2 regions of the Lysinibacillus sp. NPDC095746 genome follow, and region 2 is predicted to be linked to the other one. Evidence: riboswitches for the same ligand, from Rfam matches in the RefSeq annotation. Region 2 holds a riboswitch; the other holds the start of a gene.
What was found. Region 2 has a riboswitch for thiamine pyrophosphate ahead of tenI (thiazole tautomerase TenI). Riboswitches for the same ligand answer to the same signal wherever they lie in the genome.
Positions count from the first base shown of each region.

Region 1: linked by a shared signal. The riboswitch ahead of ACIQ7N_RS18955 (ABC transporter substrate-binding protein) and the one ahead of tenI (thiazole tautomerase TenI) in region 2 are both predicted to bind thiamine pyrophosphate.

Region 1 is NZ_JBIWGL010000030.1:830-8,791, forward strand. Features, by position in the region: gene ACIQ7N_RS18935 (TatD family hydrolase) at 220-969, opposite strand; gene ACIQ7N_RS18940 (ABC transporter ATP-binding protein) at 959-1,708, opposite strand; gene ACIQ7N_RS18945 (ABC transporter permease) at 1,702-2,454, opposite strand; gene ACIQ7N_RS18950 (thiamine-binding protein) at 2,454-2,744, opposite strand; gene ACIQ7N_RS18955 (ABC transporter substrate-binding protein) at 2,746-3,741, opposite strand; TPP riboswitch at 3,892-4,003, opposite strand; gene parC (DNA topoisomerase IV subunit A) at 4,290-6,722, opposite strand; gene parE (DNA topoisomerase IV subunit B) at 6,719-7,962, opposite strand, start outside.
Region 2 is NZ_JBIWGL010000016.1:11,224-19,185, forward strand. Features, by position in the region: gene ACIQ7N_RS13010 (thiazole biosynthesis adenylyltransferase ThiF) at 1-451, opposite strand, end outside; gene ACIQ7N_RS13015 (thiazole synthase) at 448-1,215, opposite strand; gene thiS (sulfur carrier protein ThiS) at 1,218-1,421, opposite strand; gene thiO (glycine oxidase ThiO) at 1,433-2,563, opposite strand; gene tenI (thiazole tautomerase TenI) at 2,564-3,283, opposite strand; TPP riboswitch at 3,283-3,390, opposite strand; gene ACIQ7N_RS13035 (TetR/AcrR family transcriptional regulator) at 4,372-5,004, shown strand; gene ACIQ7N_RS13040 (GNAT family N-acetyltransferase) at 5,010-5,561, shown strand; gene ACIQ7N_RS13045 (hypothetical protein) at 5,948-6,118, opposite strand; gene ACIQ7N_RS13050 (DNA topoisomerase III) at 6,356-7,962, opposite strand, start outside.

The DNA.
Region 1 (7,962 bases), on a different contig from region 2:
GCTCTCTTATCAGCGATGTTTGACGTTTTATCAGCGATTCTAACTCTCTTATCAGCGATATTTGAGGTTTTATCAGCGATTCTAGCTCTTTTATCAGCGATTTTCGATGTTTTATCAGCGATTCTGGCTCTTTTATCAGCGATATTCGAAGCACTTTCAGCGATTCTGATCTTTTAACAAAAACACAGCTGCTCTTTAAAAGAACAGCTGCGTTATTTACTATAAATTATAAAATGTTGTCGTATTTTTTGTAATGATATGCGCCGCTTCCTCAGTTGTAAGACCTTTTATCGAAGCGATAACCTCGATGGAATGATCCATCATCCAAGGCGATGTTCGTTTATTGTCAAATTGACCTTTGAACGGCCAAGGTCCATCTGTTTCTACCATCATCAGCTCGATTGGGTATTTTTTGATTAGCTGTTGAATCTCAGTCTCATACGTACAATCAGGCGTGACAGAAATGAAATATCCATTAAAAATCATCCGTTCAATTACTTCCTCATCGCCTTTAAACCAATGAAAATGCGCTTTTGTTACTTGGTGTTTTTCTAATAAATCACAAACAATCGCCGCATCCTCATAAACAGCATGTAATACAATCGGTTTATTTAATTCCTTCGCCAATACGATAAACTGTTCTAACAATGCCACATACGGATGAACATCTATCGCCTTCTCCTGCCTCAAATAATAAGGCAAGCCTACCTCGCCGATTGCGACCATTTCATGAGCATGTTGGCGTATCCACTCGAATAATGCATCTTCCTCCGCTTCACTTGGTAACGGTTGTTCAGGATGAAAACCAAATACTGCTTTTACTTTTGCATAGGTTTTCGCCAGCATTCTCGTCTTCTCGCACGATGGAAGATTCATGCTAACGGCAATGACATGTTCAGCTTCTTCTAGCAAAGTTGGAATGTCGTGTTCCTTATACTGATCTAAATGAATATGTGCATCAATCAACATTTGCATCATCCTTCTCTTCTTTTAAATACGTGAATAACTGTTGCTTTAGTGCCGTAAATGTAGCGGAATGGCGAATTTCTTCTTGGCGTGGCCTTGCAAAAGGTACGATTATTTCCTTTTTAATCGTCGCTGGCCGTTTCGTGAGCACAATGATACGATCCGCTAAAAAGAGAGCTTCCTCGATACTGTGAGTTACGAACAATATCGATTTTCGATCTTTCTCCCAAATCGATAAAAGCCACTCCTGCATTTCAAGCCTTGTAAACTCATCAAGTGCAGAAAACGGCTCATCTAAGCATAAAATGGGCTTATTACTAACAATTGCGCGAATAAATGATACACGCTGTTGCATACCACCCGACAGCTCATTAGGATACGCATTTTCAAACGTCGCGAGCCCAACATTATTTAACCACTCCTTGGCAAGCTCAATATTTGGTTTGCGATGAAGCTCCTCGACAATCGCGACGTTTTCTACTATCGTACGCCATGGTAGTAAGCAGGGCTGCTGAGGCATATAGCCGACCGTTCCTCTTTTTTGTTGGATATCTGTACCGTTTAATAAAATAGCTCCCTTATCAATAGAAGAGACACCACCAATTAATTGAAAGAGTGTGCTTTTACCACTGCCTGACGGTCCGATAATCGCCACAAATTCCCCGTCCTTGACCTCAAATGATAAATCGCGAATAACAGGAAGAGCATTAAAGGATTTATCAATGTTTTGAATGCTTAGCATGGATTTCTCCCCTTCACAACAAGTTTTTCTAATAACCGAATAGCACTAAATAATAGGAAACTTAAAAAAATGATGGCAAAAATCGCTACAAACACGCGATCCGTTCGAAATGAAGATTGCGCCAATGTCATATAGACGCCAATCCCCATTTTCGCACCTAACCATTCTGCAATGACAGCTCCCATAACACTATACGTCGCCGCAATCTTAATGCCTGAAAAAATCGACGGGTACGCATATGGCCATTCAAGCTTCCAAAAGGTTTGTGATTTCGTTGCCCCAATCATTTCAAAATAATGCTTCAGCTCAGGTGAGGTTTGACGGAAGCCATCCATTGCGGAAATAACAATGGGGAAAAAGCACACCAGACAAATAATAATAAGCTTTGGCAATAAACCAAAGCCAAACCAAATGATTAAGAGTGGTGCTAGAACGAGCACTGGGACATTTTGTGACATAATAAGAATAGGATAAAATAGCTCCCGCACAAGCGTAAAACGATGTAATAGCACAGCAACCGTTAGCCCACACACTATTCCAATGGCAAGGCCTAGAAGTGCTAATTGAACAGTCGCTATAGCATGTGGTACAAACGTCTCATACGATTGAAAGCCTTCTTTCAAAATGGCACTTGGTGTGGGCAATAGCCAATGTGGCACGTCTGCAAAACGGACAATAAGTTCCCATATGAATAAGAGGAAGGCGATAAAAATTATCGTCCTTCCTTGTTTGAAAGCCTGCCTCATTACTTGTATTTCTCCGTTAGTGTATTCATTGTAATACCGGATGGCTGATATAAAATTTTCACTTGCGTAATGACATTAATAGCGCCAAGCTCAATCATCTTGTCATTCATTTTTTCAATGATTTGTAGTAAAGTCGTTAGCTCACCTTCCATGGTCGTTTCTAATGGATGAACTTCATATTTTACCCCTGATGCGTCGATAACCGCAATCGCTGCATCGACAAACGGGATCACATCCTCATATTTTTCAGTTTTCGGGATAATTTGTACACTTATTAATGAGTTTGCCATATTACTTTGTCTCCTTTTTCGGTAAAAAGTCGTTTGTAAATGCTTGTTTTGCGTTAAATTCGCCCTCTAAAACTTTATTGTCCGCCATCCATTTCGCGTAATTTTCCCAAACAGCTAGCTTTTGCTCGCCCCATTGTGCTGCGTCGTCTTGATACTTATCTGCTAACCATTCCTGACTTTTATGCACAAGGTTCTTATCTAAATCAGGTACCGCTTCTAGTAAAATATCTGCTGCTTCATTTGGATGATTGATCGCATAGTCATAGCCTTTTGCTGCAGCAGCGACAAATGCTTTTACCGTCTCAGGATCATCCTTAATCATTTTTTCATTTGTAGCAAGTACAGGTGTGTAGTAATCTAACTGATCACTATAATCTGTTAAATATAGCATGTTGAGTTTTTCGCCACGCAGTTCTGCTTCAATACCTGTCCATGCATAATAAATCCACGCAAAATCAATATCTTTTTTCATCATTGTGAAGAAATCTATATCGCCTGCATTGATAATATCTAATTTATTGATATCTGCATTTTTTGTTTGCATTAGTGATTGCAGTACTGCCTTTTCAAGTGGTGCCCCCCAGCCACCGTAAGTTTTACCTTCAAAATCCTTCGGTGACGTAATGCCTTTTGATGCAATGGATGCGAAGCCAGAAGTATTATGTTGAATAATCGCCGCGATTGATACTAGCGGTACATCTTGCACACGTGCCTGTGTAATCCCTTCCTGATAACTTACGCCAAACTGAGCCTTGCCAGACGCCACAAGCTGATCTGCTCCCGCTTCGCCCGGTAATATTATATCTACATCTAAACCCTGTTCCTTAAAGAAGCCAAGTTTTTCCGCTACATATAAACCAGTATGATTTGTGTTCGGTGTCCAATCTAGGACAACCGATACTTTTGTTAATCCTTTAGCATCCTTTTTAGCCTCTTTTTCGCTACAGCCCACTAATGTGAAAAGTGCAGCCATTAGGACCAATAACCATTTTTTCATGCTTAATCCTCCAAGTAAGTAGTGTGAAATGTTCATGAATGAATGCCTTTACCAGAAGAAAGCGTTCACGGTCTGTGTATACAACAAAAGTCTGAAAACAAAAAACGCCTAGGATTCCTCCCAGACGTTTTACAATCAATATCAAAAATTTCTTTTTGAATAGATGTTCCCTACGCTGGTACGAGCCAAATCAGGTTCAAAGGGTCAGTGTCTATATCGGACACAATCTCAGCTGGCAACACCAGCCCCCCTACATTCTTTCCATATGAACTTTTCGTGATTATTATACCCATATCTATCCGGAAATGACAAGGCTCTGTTTACCGATCGTGCTGTAAAAATAATTTAACAGCATCGTCTTTCAATAGCTCTATCTTCTGACATATATTTGGCAACTACCAGCCCATTAATGAATTTTTCTTTATCAGCGATTGTTGGGAGTTTATCAGCGATTGCCCTAATTTATCAGTTGAAAACACAAATTAAATTTTAAGTACGATAATTATAAAAAGCCCAGCTCTCAAAGAGCATGGGCTAGAAAACTAATGTTATTTCTCTTCTTTTTTGACCGTAAAGACATGAGAAATGGCACCGTCAGTAGCAATATCTACTTTAAAGGAACCGTTGGAGTGGCGATCTGCTCGAGTTAATGCATGTACGTCAAGAATCTCTTGCATGCCTTTTTCCGTCTCGATTGTTAGTTGTTCCTCATCTGTAACCTTTACTACAGCCACGATACGATGTGGGTTCGCTTTTAATTCTGTTAACACTTTTAAGCCGCGTTTTGCACGACTCGTCATCTCTACCTCAGCAACATTCATTTTTTTCACCGCACCGCGATGTGTCACAATCGCAACATATGCCGTGGCATTTGGCGGTAAAACATTGATGCCAACTAATGCTTCGCCGTCTTTCAGCGTAATCCCTTTCACACCGCCTGTTTTAACACCCGTTACTGGCAATTCCTCTATTGGGAAACGAATAGCATAGGCAGTATCTGTCGTTAACATTAATTCTACTTCGTCTGTCACAATGTCTGCAAAAATCATTTCATCGCCTGACTTAACATTCATCGTTTTGATCGGCTTTGAATAACGTGTAACAGCATAATCAGCTAAAGGTGAGCGTTTAATTTGTCCATCTTTCGTAGCTGTTAAAATATACGTATTTACTTGTTCGAATGTTTCAAAACCGTATACAGCAATAATAGATTCATCTTCCCCTGTCGGTACAATACTTGAAATATGCTGACCAAGATCCTTCCAGCGAATATCAGGTAGTTCATGGACAGGCTGATAAATATAATTGCCTCGATTTGTGAATAACAGTAGATGATGCTGTGTATTTAAATTTGCTTCATATAATAAATAATCGGAATCCTTCATCGCAAAATCCTGACCATTCGAAGCTGCATGTGAACGTGTAGATGTACGCTTAATATAGCCATCCTTTGTGACCGTCACTACAACCTCTTCACTTGGGACAAGGACATCTAACGTAATTTTGATTTCTTCAATTTCTTGTTCAATTTTTGAACGACGAGGCTCTGCAAAGCGTTTTTTAATGTCAAGTAGTTCCTGTTTAATAACACGTACAAGCTTTGCTTCACTATTAAGAATACCTTCAAGCTTAGCAATCAATTTATTTAATTCTTCCTGTTCAGCACGCAATTCCGTAATATCCGTATTTGTTAAACGGTATAATTGCAGGCTAACGATTGCCTCCGATTGCACTTCTGTAAAGTCAAACTTCTCCTGTAAATTCGTTTTCGCATCTCGTTTATCATTTGAAGAACGAATGGTTGCAATGACTTCATCTAAAATGGACAGTGCCTTGATCAAGCCATCAACAATATGTGAACGATCTTTTGCCTTTTGCAAATCATAAATGGAGCGATTCGTCACGACTTCCTTTTGATGGGCAATATAAGAATCCAGTAACAATGGTAATGTCATCATTGTCGGACGACGATTATGAATAGCAATCATATTAAAATTATAAGCTACTTGTAAATCAGTTGTTTTGAACAAATAGTTTAAAATTCCTTGTCCAGGAACATCTTTTTTCAGTTCAATGACAACACGTAGGCCTGTACGATCCGATTCATCACGAATTTCCGCAATTCCTTCAAGTCGTTTATCCACACGTTGCTCATCGATTTTCTTCACAAGATTTGCTTTATTAACATCGTACGGTAATTCCGTAATAACAATTTGCTCTTTGCCGCCTTTAATTGGCTCAACGACTGCTTGCGCACGCACAATGATTTTACCGCGTCCTGTTTCGTATGCTTTTTTAATACCATCGACACCTTGAATGATCCCACCTGTTGGGAAATCAGGCCCTTTAATAACGGTCATTAAATCATCGACAGTCGTATTTGGGTTATCTAAACGCATAAGAACACCGTCTAGCACCTCATCAAGTGCGTGAGGAGGGATATCTGTTGCATAACCAGCCGAAATACCAGTTGAGCCGTTGACTAGTAAATTCGGGAAACGAGCTGGTAAAACAGTTGGCTCCATATCCTGATCATCGAAGTTCGGTACAAATTCAACTGTTTTCTTGCCTATATCGCGTAGCATCTCCGCTGCAATAGCAGAAAGTCTTGCCTCGGTATAACGCATCGCTGCCGGCGGGTCACCATCAACAGAACCGTTATTCCCATGCATTTCAATGAGCATATGACGCGCTTTCCAATCCTGACTCATACGCACCATTGCTTCATATACTGAACTATCACCATGTGGATGATAGTTACCGATAACATTACCGACAGTTTTTGCTGATTTACGGAATGGTTTATCGTTCGTATTACCCTCTGTAAACATCGCATATAAAATACGTCGCTGTACAGGCTTAAGACCGTCACGTGCATCAGGCAACGCGCGGTCTTGAATAATATATTTACTATAGCGACCAAAACGGTCACCCATAACTTCTTCTAAAGGTAAATCTTGAAATTTTTCCGTACTACTCATGCTTGGTCCTCCTCTTGTTGGATGAATTCATTGTCTAAAATATTTGAATCATCCTCCATACCGAAGTCTACATTAGCTTCGATCCATTTACGGCGCGGCTCTACTTTATCGCCCATTAAAGTGGTCACACGTCTTTCAGCACGTGCACCATCCTCGATCGTCACACGTATTAATGTACGTGTTTCAGGGTTCATTGTCGTATCCCACAGCTGGTCAGCATTCATCTCACCAAGCCCTTTATAACGTTGTAATATGTAACCCTTTCCAACTTTTTTAATGGCCGCTTGTAAGTCATTTTCAGTCCAAGCATATTCAGTCACTTCTTTTTTACCAGTGCCTCTTGATATTTTATAAAGTGGTGGTAATGCGATAAATACCTTTCCAGCTTCAATCAATGGTCGCATATAACGATAGAAGAACGTTAACAGCAGCACTTGAATATGCGCTCCGTCCGTATCAGCATCGGTCATAATAACGACTTTGTCATACGCTGAATCCTCGACAGAGAAATCTGTTCCAACACCAGCACCTATTGCATGGATAATCGTTGAAATCTCTTCATTTTTCATAATATCCTGCAGCTTGGCTTTTTCTGTATTAATAACTTTACCACGCAAAGGTAAAATCGCTTGGAACGTACGATCTCGCCCTTGTTTTGCAGAGCCACCTGCAGAGTCACCTTCGACTAAATACAGCTCGTTTTTCGCTGCATTTCGAGATTGTGCAGGCGTTAATTTTCCAGAAAGAATAGTACTGGCTTTTTTGCTCTTCTTGCCGTTTCGTGCATCTTCACGTGCTTTACGAGCCGCTTCACGTACTTGCTGCGCACGAATAGCTTTACGAACAAGAGATGCAGACAATTCTGCGTTTTCCTCAAGCACATATAAAATTTGCTCCGAAACAACACTATCTACTGCCGAGCGTGCCTCACTCGTACCAAGCTTGCCCTTCGTCTGACCCTCAAATTGTAGTAAATGCTCTGGTATACGAACAGAAACAATCGCTGCTAAGCCTTCTCGGATGTCTGTCCCTTCAAGATTTTTATCTTTATCTTTTAACAGGCCAATTTTTCGTGCATATTCATTAAAAACACGTGTTAATGCTGCCTTGGCACCTGTTTCATGTGTTCCACCATCTCGTGTACGCACATTGTTAACAAATGAAAGGATTGTTTCGGAGTATCCATCGTTGTATTGAAAGGCGAATTCAACTTCAATTTCGTCTTGGATCCCTTCCACAT
Region 2 (7,962 bases):
CCACACAAGCGCCATAGATCCAGGGTACTGAGTATTTTTGCGAGACATCATTCATCATCATTCTTGTTTCAAAGTTATCGGTCGCATCAATCATGAGATCGGCCTGTTTTGCCCATTCTTCTAGCTCAAACACTGACGCATCCGCTACTATTGCTTCGACTGTTACAGTTGAATTGATGGCCTCCAGGCGTTTTTTTGCTGCGATCGCTTTAGGCATCCTGTTTTTTGCATCATCTTCAGCGTATAGCTGTTGACGCTGCAGGTTTGACCATTCCACATAATCTCGGTCCACAATCGTCAGTTTACCTATTCCCGCGCGGACTAGTGCTTCGGCATTTGTTGTTCCCAGCGCCCCAGCTCCAACAATCAATGCATGTTTAGCTGAAATTTTTTGCTGTCCGGATTCTCCGATTGGTGCAAATAATTGCTGTCGTGAATAGCGATCATTCATCCAATACTCATCCCTTCCAAAGGACTGCTCGCTGTGGCATATCGTTTCTTCGGAATTCTACCAGCTTCAAAGCAAAGGCGTCCGGCCTCAATAGCAAGTTTCATAGCTTTTGCCATCTTGACAGGGTCTTTTGCTGCAGATACAGCTGTGTTTAATAAAATTCCATCAGCACCCAGTTCCATTGCCATTGCTGCATCAGCAGGAGAGCCGATACCAGCATCGACAATAACGGGCACCGTTGCTTGTTCAATTATAAAACTCAAGTTAAGCGGGTTAATGATTCCCCGTCCGGAACCGATTGGTGAGGCTCCTGGCATTATGGCATGGCAGCCTAATTCCTGCAGCTTTCTGGCTAAAACAACATCATCTGATGTGTACGGAAGCACAATAAACCCTTCCTTTATTAATTCTTCTGTTGCTTTTAACGTTTCAATAGGGTCAGGAAGTAATGTTTTGTCACATCCAATGACCTCTACTTTAACCATATCGCAAAGGCCGGATGCTTTCGCTAGCTTTGCAATGCGGACGGTCTCGACTGCGTTTTTGGCTCCTGCTGTATTTGGCAATAAAGTATATTTTTTAATATCAAGCTTTTGTAAAAAATTTGGCTGGTTCGCTTCAAAGATATTCATTCTCCGAACGGCAAATGTCAGGACTTCTGAATCCGATTCAGCAACAGCCTGCTTTTGGATATCAAAATTAGGGTATTTTCCTGTTCCAAGCAGCAAACGGGATTGAAATGAATAAGGACCTATTTTTAACATAATTATCCGCCTCCAACAAAATGTACAATTTCAATGCGGTCTCGGTCAGAGAGCAGGGTTTCCTGATGATCAACTTTGTTCAGGATCTCTCCATTTACCTCAATTACAACTACTTTATCTAGCAGTTTGTAATATTCGAGCAGGTCCGAAACGTACACAATTTCCTCTGACAACTTCAAATTTTCTCCATTTAGTATTACTTCCAAGATTTGTCCTCCTAACTAACTGATATTTGAGATCGATCAATGCGAAACGCAGAAAGAAACTGTTCATCTTCCACTTGACCTGTAAGCAACTGGGCTGTGAGTTTGCCAGTAAGCGGGCTTAATAGAATTCCGTTTCGATAGTGTCCGGCAGCTACAAATAGCCCCCTAATAGTAGGATGCTCGCCAATATAGGGAATCCCATCAGCTGTCTGCGGCCTAATTCCTGCCCACACCCGTTCCCAAGGGGCATCTTTCAGCTGGGGAATCAGCTTCACGGCTTGCTCAATCAAGGTAGCAATTCCTCCAGCTGTTACTTGTTTATCAAACGTATTTTCCACGACTGTGGCCCCAATGTAAATTTCGCCATTTCGCTTAGGAACAAAATAACAGCGTTTATCTGAAAAAATCGACCTGTGAACGATCGGCTTATTCGGCTTTACAGAAAAACATTCTCCTTTCACAGGATAAACGGTCAAGTTGATTCCCGTATTTTTCATTAAATCGGCAGCCCAGGCGCCGGTAGCGACAACAACCTGTTCACAATAGAAGGCTCCCGCTGATGTGTATACTCCTTTGACAACGCCGTTTTCATAGATAAAAGAAAGGACCTCTGTATTTTCGCGGATTTCTGTACCAAAATGCTCTGCAGCTTTTGCGAAGGCAAGTGATAATTTTGCAGGCTGCACATGGCCGTCATTTGGAAGGAACATAGCACCGGCAACAGTTGGTGCTAATGCAGGTTCCATTTCTCTTACTTGTGTTGCATCGAGCCATTGGATGCCGGAATCCCAGTTCTGCTGGAACAATACCTGACTTTTTAACGCTGTAGCTAATTCTTCCGTTTCTGCAATTTTTAACATGCCTTTATTCACAAATTCGATATCGATCCCCGTATATGTCAGTAATTCGTTAGTGATGGAGGGGAACATCGCCTGGCTTTTTAATGCCAACTGGAAAAATGGACCGTCGTGTTCCATTTCCGCCTGTGCTGCCAGCATACCTGCTGCTGCACTGGAGGCTTCATTGGCCAAAGTTCCTTTTTCAAGAATGACGACTTTTTTTCCTAGTTTAGAAAGTTGATAGGCAATGGAAGAGCCATTAATTCCTCCCCCGATAATGGCAACATCAAATGTATTTTTCACTCAACACATCTCCATTTTAACTTCTTTTTGATAGCTTTTTATTGCAGATAGAGGATCATCGGCGTTTAAAACGCCTGACATCACAGCAATACCGTCGGCTCCGCTGTTTATTACCTGTTTAGTATTTTCAGGAGCAATACCGCCGATTGCAATAACAGGAATATCTAGTGAACCAGTAAGCTTTTTTAATTCCTCTAAACCCCTTGGTTCCAATCCTGGCTTTGATTGGGTAGAAAAAATATGACCATATATCACATAGTCGGCTCCCAAGCGTTGAACCTTTTTTCCTTCTTCGACCGAGTGAATGGAACAGCCAACCGTCAATTGAGGAAAGTTGGCTTTAATCATAGATGCATTCAAACTATGATAGGCTAGTTGGACTCCTTCCACACCTGTAATAACGGCAACGTCTACCCGGTCATTAATGATTATTTTGGATAACGGAACGCCAACTCGGGAAAGCAGGTTGACTGCTTCATATAATTCTTTTGCCTTCATTTGTTTTTCACGCAAATGGATAGCGTCGGCATATGGATGGATGTCTGCTAAAATTTCACTTAGTTGTTCCATTGGCATTTTTCCATTAGAAATGACATGAATCGCTTTTGATAATAGAGTAATGGGGGTCACCTCTTTAAGACTTACCCGCCTTCCAAATGTAGGATGCAAAAAAGCCACTTTCTTTTCGGTAAAGAAAGTGGCTGGAGATGAAAAGGACAAATTTCCATATACCACTTCCCTACGCTGGCATTAACCAGGTCAGGTTCATAGAGTCCCGAAGTCACACTTCAATCTCAGCCTTTACAAAGGCACCCCTAGCGGATAAGTTATTTATTTTATTTAATTTATTTCCAATATTAGCACTATTCATGAAGATGTCAATCATTATGAATAGATTACTAGGGGTGCCATTTATTTGGCTGGGGGAAAAATGAATTTACAGAACGGGAGAATCAATATGAGACGTCAATTCAGCAATAACTAAATTGCTATGGGGGAAGAATATTCATGGGCTATTCAAATAAGACTCCGCTTAAAGCAAAGAGTATTGTGCGCTTGAAGAGTATGTTGTAAGTACAAATTTTGTTAATTCTCTTTTGAAATATAATTGCTTACAAAAGTTGCTAGAGCTAGATGAATTCAATGAACAGTATATGTTTCTACTGTTAGAATTTTTAATTGAGCAAAATAAAAAACAGGATTGTTTAAAATGCTTTGAAACTATACCGGCAAAATTAGCTGAAATTGGTTTATCTGTTACGGAGAGAATTAATAAAAGATATAACGAATACTTGGCAACTATATAGATTTCTAGCAGTCTCAAATATTAATATTTCGAATTCATTTTCATTCAGATGGAAAAAGTCATGGTGCCATGAAATTGATTGAAAGTAGTATAGAACTCGTAAAAAACACCCCGTAGTAGTTATTATATCTAACATCTACGGGGTATTTCTCTAAATATTAAGAGTGTCAGTCTATCCTATCCGCTCTTTTAAAGATAAGGCTTAAATGATATCGGATAATCTTTAGTTTTCTTATACATTTCGATTATACAAGCTGCTAATTGTTGAATACCAAGTTCTATTTTCTTTTCTTCTGCTTGTGAAATACTTAGTCGGATTGCTTTCTTAAATGCTGACTCATCACATTCTTATATAGTAGAATATGAATTTTTTTAAGACATCGCCCATGTTATGAATATAAAAGGTTGAAACTATACACTAGTGTCGGTATAATCTAAAATATAAACGACAACGGTGTATAGTTTTTTATGTGCGTTTTGTCACTCATTAAGGAGGTGGCTTATGGCTCCAAAAGTTAGTGAAGAATATAAAAAAGAACGAGAGAAAGAACTGATAGAAGCGGCTAAGAAGGTGTTTATCGAGAAAGGTTTTGTACGCACTACTATGCAAGATATTATGGACGAAGCTGGAATATCCAGAGGTGCATTGTATAGTTATTTCGATAATATTAATCATGTTTTTATCGAAGTTTTAAAATATGATGACCAGAAAGACATTCAATATTTTGTGCCATCTAATGAAGGCCTACTTTGGCCACAATTAAAAAACTGGATTGAAGAACAGCAAATTTATATTGAGGCAATTGACCAAACATTGCTCTTTGCAAAGGCGGAATTCTTTTTATCATATAAATACGTAAATAATAAAGATAATTTCCCTTACATTTCTGAACGCTATAATCGAACTACTGAAGCAATAGAAGAAGTATTGAAAGAAGGAATGCGAAAAGGAGAATTTAGACCTCAACAATCTACTGATTCAATTGCGAGGTATATCCTATCATTTATTAACGGTTTAATGTTGGACACATTTCAACTGGGACATGAACAAACAAAAGTAAAGGATCAATTATCCGTCTTACTGTTCTCTTTAGAAAAATTAATCAATCCAAAATCCGAAACATACGAGGAGTGAATATTATGTTATTTGAATCATCTAGGGTGAAACTAAGAAAAATGACCAAGGAAGATACAGAACTATATCACAAATGGAGAAATGATGTGGAAGTTATGCATTCCACGAACCCATCTTTAGATGTTTATCCGATGGAAGAAACGAAAGATTTTGTAGATCATGTTATTTTGGGCACTCATGCAGGGAAAAGCTATATTATGGTTGAAAAAGGAAAGGAATCACCAATTGGTATTGTTTCATTAATCAACATTGATTATAAAAATAGAAATGCTGAATGTATTATTGACATCGGTGAAAAGGAATATTGGGGAAAAGGATATGGTTCAGAGGGATTGAAATTACTACTGGATTATGCTTTTTACGAAATGAATCTCCATCGAGTTTACCTAAAAGTATTTTCATTTAATGATAAAGCTATTAGTTTGTACAACAAGATAGGGTTTATTCAGGAAGGAAGCAGTAGACAAAGTCTATTTAGAGATGGTACATGGTATGACATCGTTCATATGGGTATTTTGCAAAATGAATACTTTGAGAAACAAGTGAAGAATGTGTGAAAATTATTCCACCGTAAAATAGAGGAACAGGAATGGAGTAACGTTGAAACAACAAAAGGTCTAAAGTTGCTATAAAAACATTATGATAAGTAGTGAGTGAGGCTTTGCTAAAAAATATAGACATTACTATATTTCACCGAAAAATGTTTGAATGTTTATTCTTTATATCCCGAGCATTGGTAGATGCTTTCGAGTATGGTAAGTGAGAGCCAATGCAATACATTGTTTTAATTCAGCTACTGTATTTCATCATTCACAGCAATTCCAATTGCTCGATTTACGCCTGAATCTCTAAAATGGTTCCCGATTAGTGGAGGTTTTTCCAAAGAAGCACTGAAAATTGGCTGAGGGATTGTCCTTGGCATGTTTCTCATTGAAGGGCGGCTTTAATGGGGGAAATATTCTTTCCGTCGTTTCAATGGTTTCATCCGTCGCTCTGCCGATTCTTCCGTCACTTCAGCGCGTTCTTCCGTCGTTCGCGATTCTTTCCGTCGTTTCGTCCGTTCCATCCGTCGCTCTGGCCATTCTTCCGTCACTTCGGCGGGTTCTTCAGTCATTCGCGATTCTTTCCGTCGTTTCGATAGTTCCATCCGTCGCTCTGACCGATTCTTCCGTCACTTCGGCGGGTTCTTTCGTTCGCGATCATAGAAATGATCAAACTTTTTATAGAATGACAATAAAATATAGAAAAAGCATGTTTTGATTATTCCTTTTTTAAAACATGCTCTTTCTTTTTGCCTATCAAGGCATAGACTAATCTTTATTTTTAATTTATACAAACGATTTTCAATAAGTTATTGTGGAAATTTAAAATTAATCTTACGCTCTTTTTTATCCCAAATAAGGTGGGCATTAAAAGTTTTTTCGCCCTTTTTAAATCCTTTTATCAAGTCTGTTTCACCAGCTGCCAAGAGTTTTTTCATATTCGATTGTGAAATAGTTTTTCTTAAAAGTTTCTTTGAAACCGAGAATTTACAATTTGCTGTTTTATAATTTGAACAACCGTAAAAAGTGCCATGATCTATGATTGATCCTTCGCAAAGAATACATTTCCCAACAACTGTTTTTCTTTTATTATATTTTTTAGTATACGGATTATTTGCAGTGATTTTATCGACTGCATTTTGATTAAATGCCCATTCCTTTTCACGTTTGTTAGCATCTGAAATCAATTTGTCAGCAAGCTTTTTTACTTGTTCTATAAATGCTTTAGGAGAAGCGTTGCCTTCACCTATTTCAGATAGTCGTTGCTCCCATTTGGCTGTCATGGAAGGGGACGTTAAGATACTTTCACCAAGTGCCTCAATGAGTAACATTCCTTTAGCCGTTGCGAAGACTTGGTTTTTCTTAACTTCGATATAGTTTCGATCTTTTAATGTACCAATAATTCCAGCGCGTGTAGCTTCAGTACCTAATCCTTCCGTTTTCGATAGGACCTTTTCTAATTCCGCATCTTCTAAATGTTTACCCGCTGTTTTCATTACGGTAATCAAATTTCCTTCAGAAAAACGATTTGGTGGCTGGGTTTCACCTTTTTTTACGTTCGCTTTCGCAACGATACCTTGCTCATTTTCATGTAATAGGGGGAGCAGTTCATCTTTGTCTGTAGGTGAGTTATCTTTAGAATGATAAATAACCTTACGCCAACCTTCTTCTATTAGCACTTTGCCCTTAGAGATGAACTCTGCACGTTTATCAACAAGTGAATGAATCGTTGTGTAAGAAAATATGGCATTGTTGTAATGTGCTGCAATGACTTGTCTTGCAATTAAATCATATATTTTTTCTTCTTCTGGACTTAGCTTTGCTACGTCTGGTATTTGCTCAGTAACAATAATTGCATGGTGATCGGTTACTTTTTTTTCATTCACATATCTTTTATTATTCATAATTGAACTTGTCGGTGGCGGAAGAAGACCTTTGTATTTATCAATTTTACTTAAATGCTCTAGTATCTTTGGTAGTGTTTTGGCTTCTTCATTCGTTAAAAATTGTGAATCAGATCTTGGATAGGAAACAACACCCTTTAAATAAAGTTTTTGTAAAATATCCAGCGTGTTTTGTGGTGACAATTTATAAGCTTTGTTTGCTGTAGCTTGTAATGCAGATAAGTTGAATAACAATGGGGGAGCATATTCCTTTGTTTCTCTTTTAATACTATTAATTTCTACATTTTTATTGAGACAGAAATTAGCAATCGCAATAGCTTGTCGTTCCTCTTGAACTCTTGAAATGTTATCTTTATGCCATTTTGCTTTTAACAATTTTCCATCGAAATCAAACTCTGTTTCTACTTCCCAAAATGGTTCTGATTTAAAATTTGCAATTTCATGCTCTCTTTTTACTATTAGTGCAAGTGTAGGTGTTTGTACACGACCAATTGAAAATACATCTTTCACGC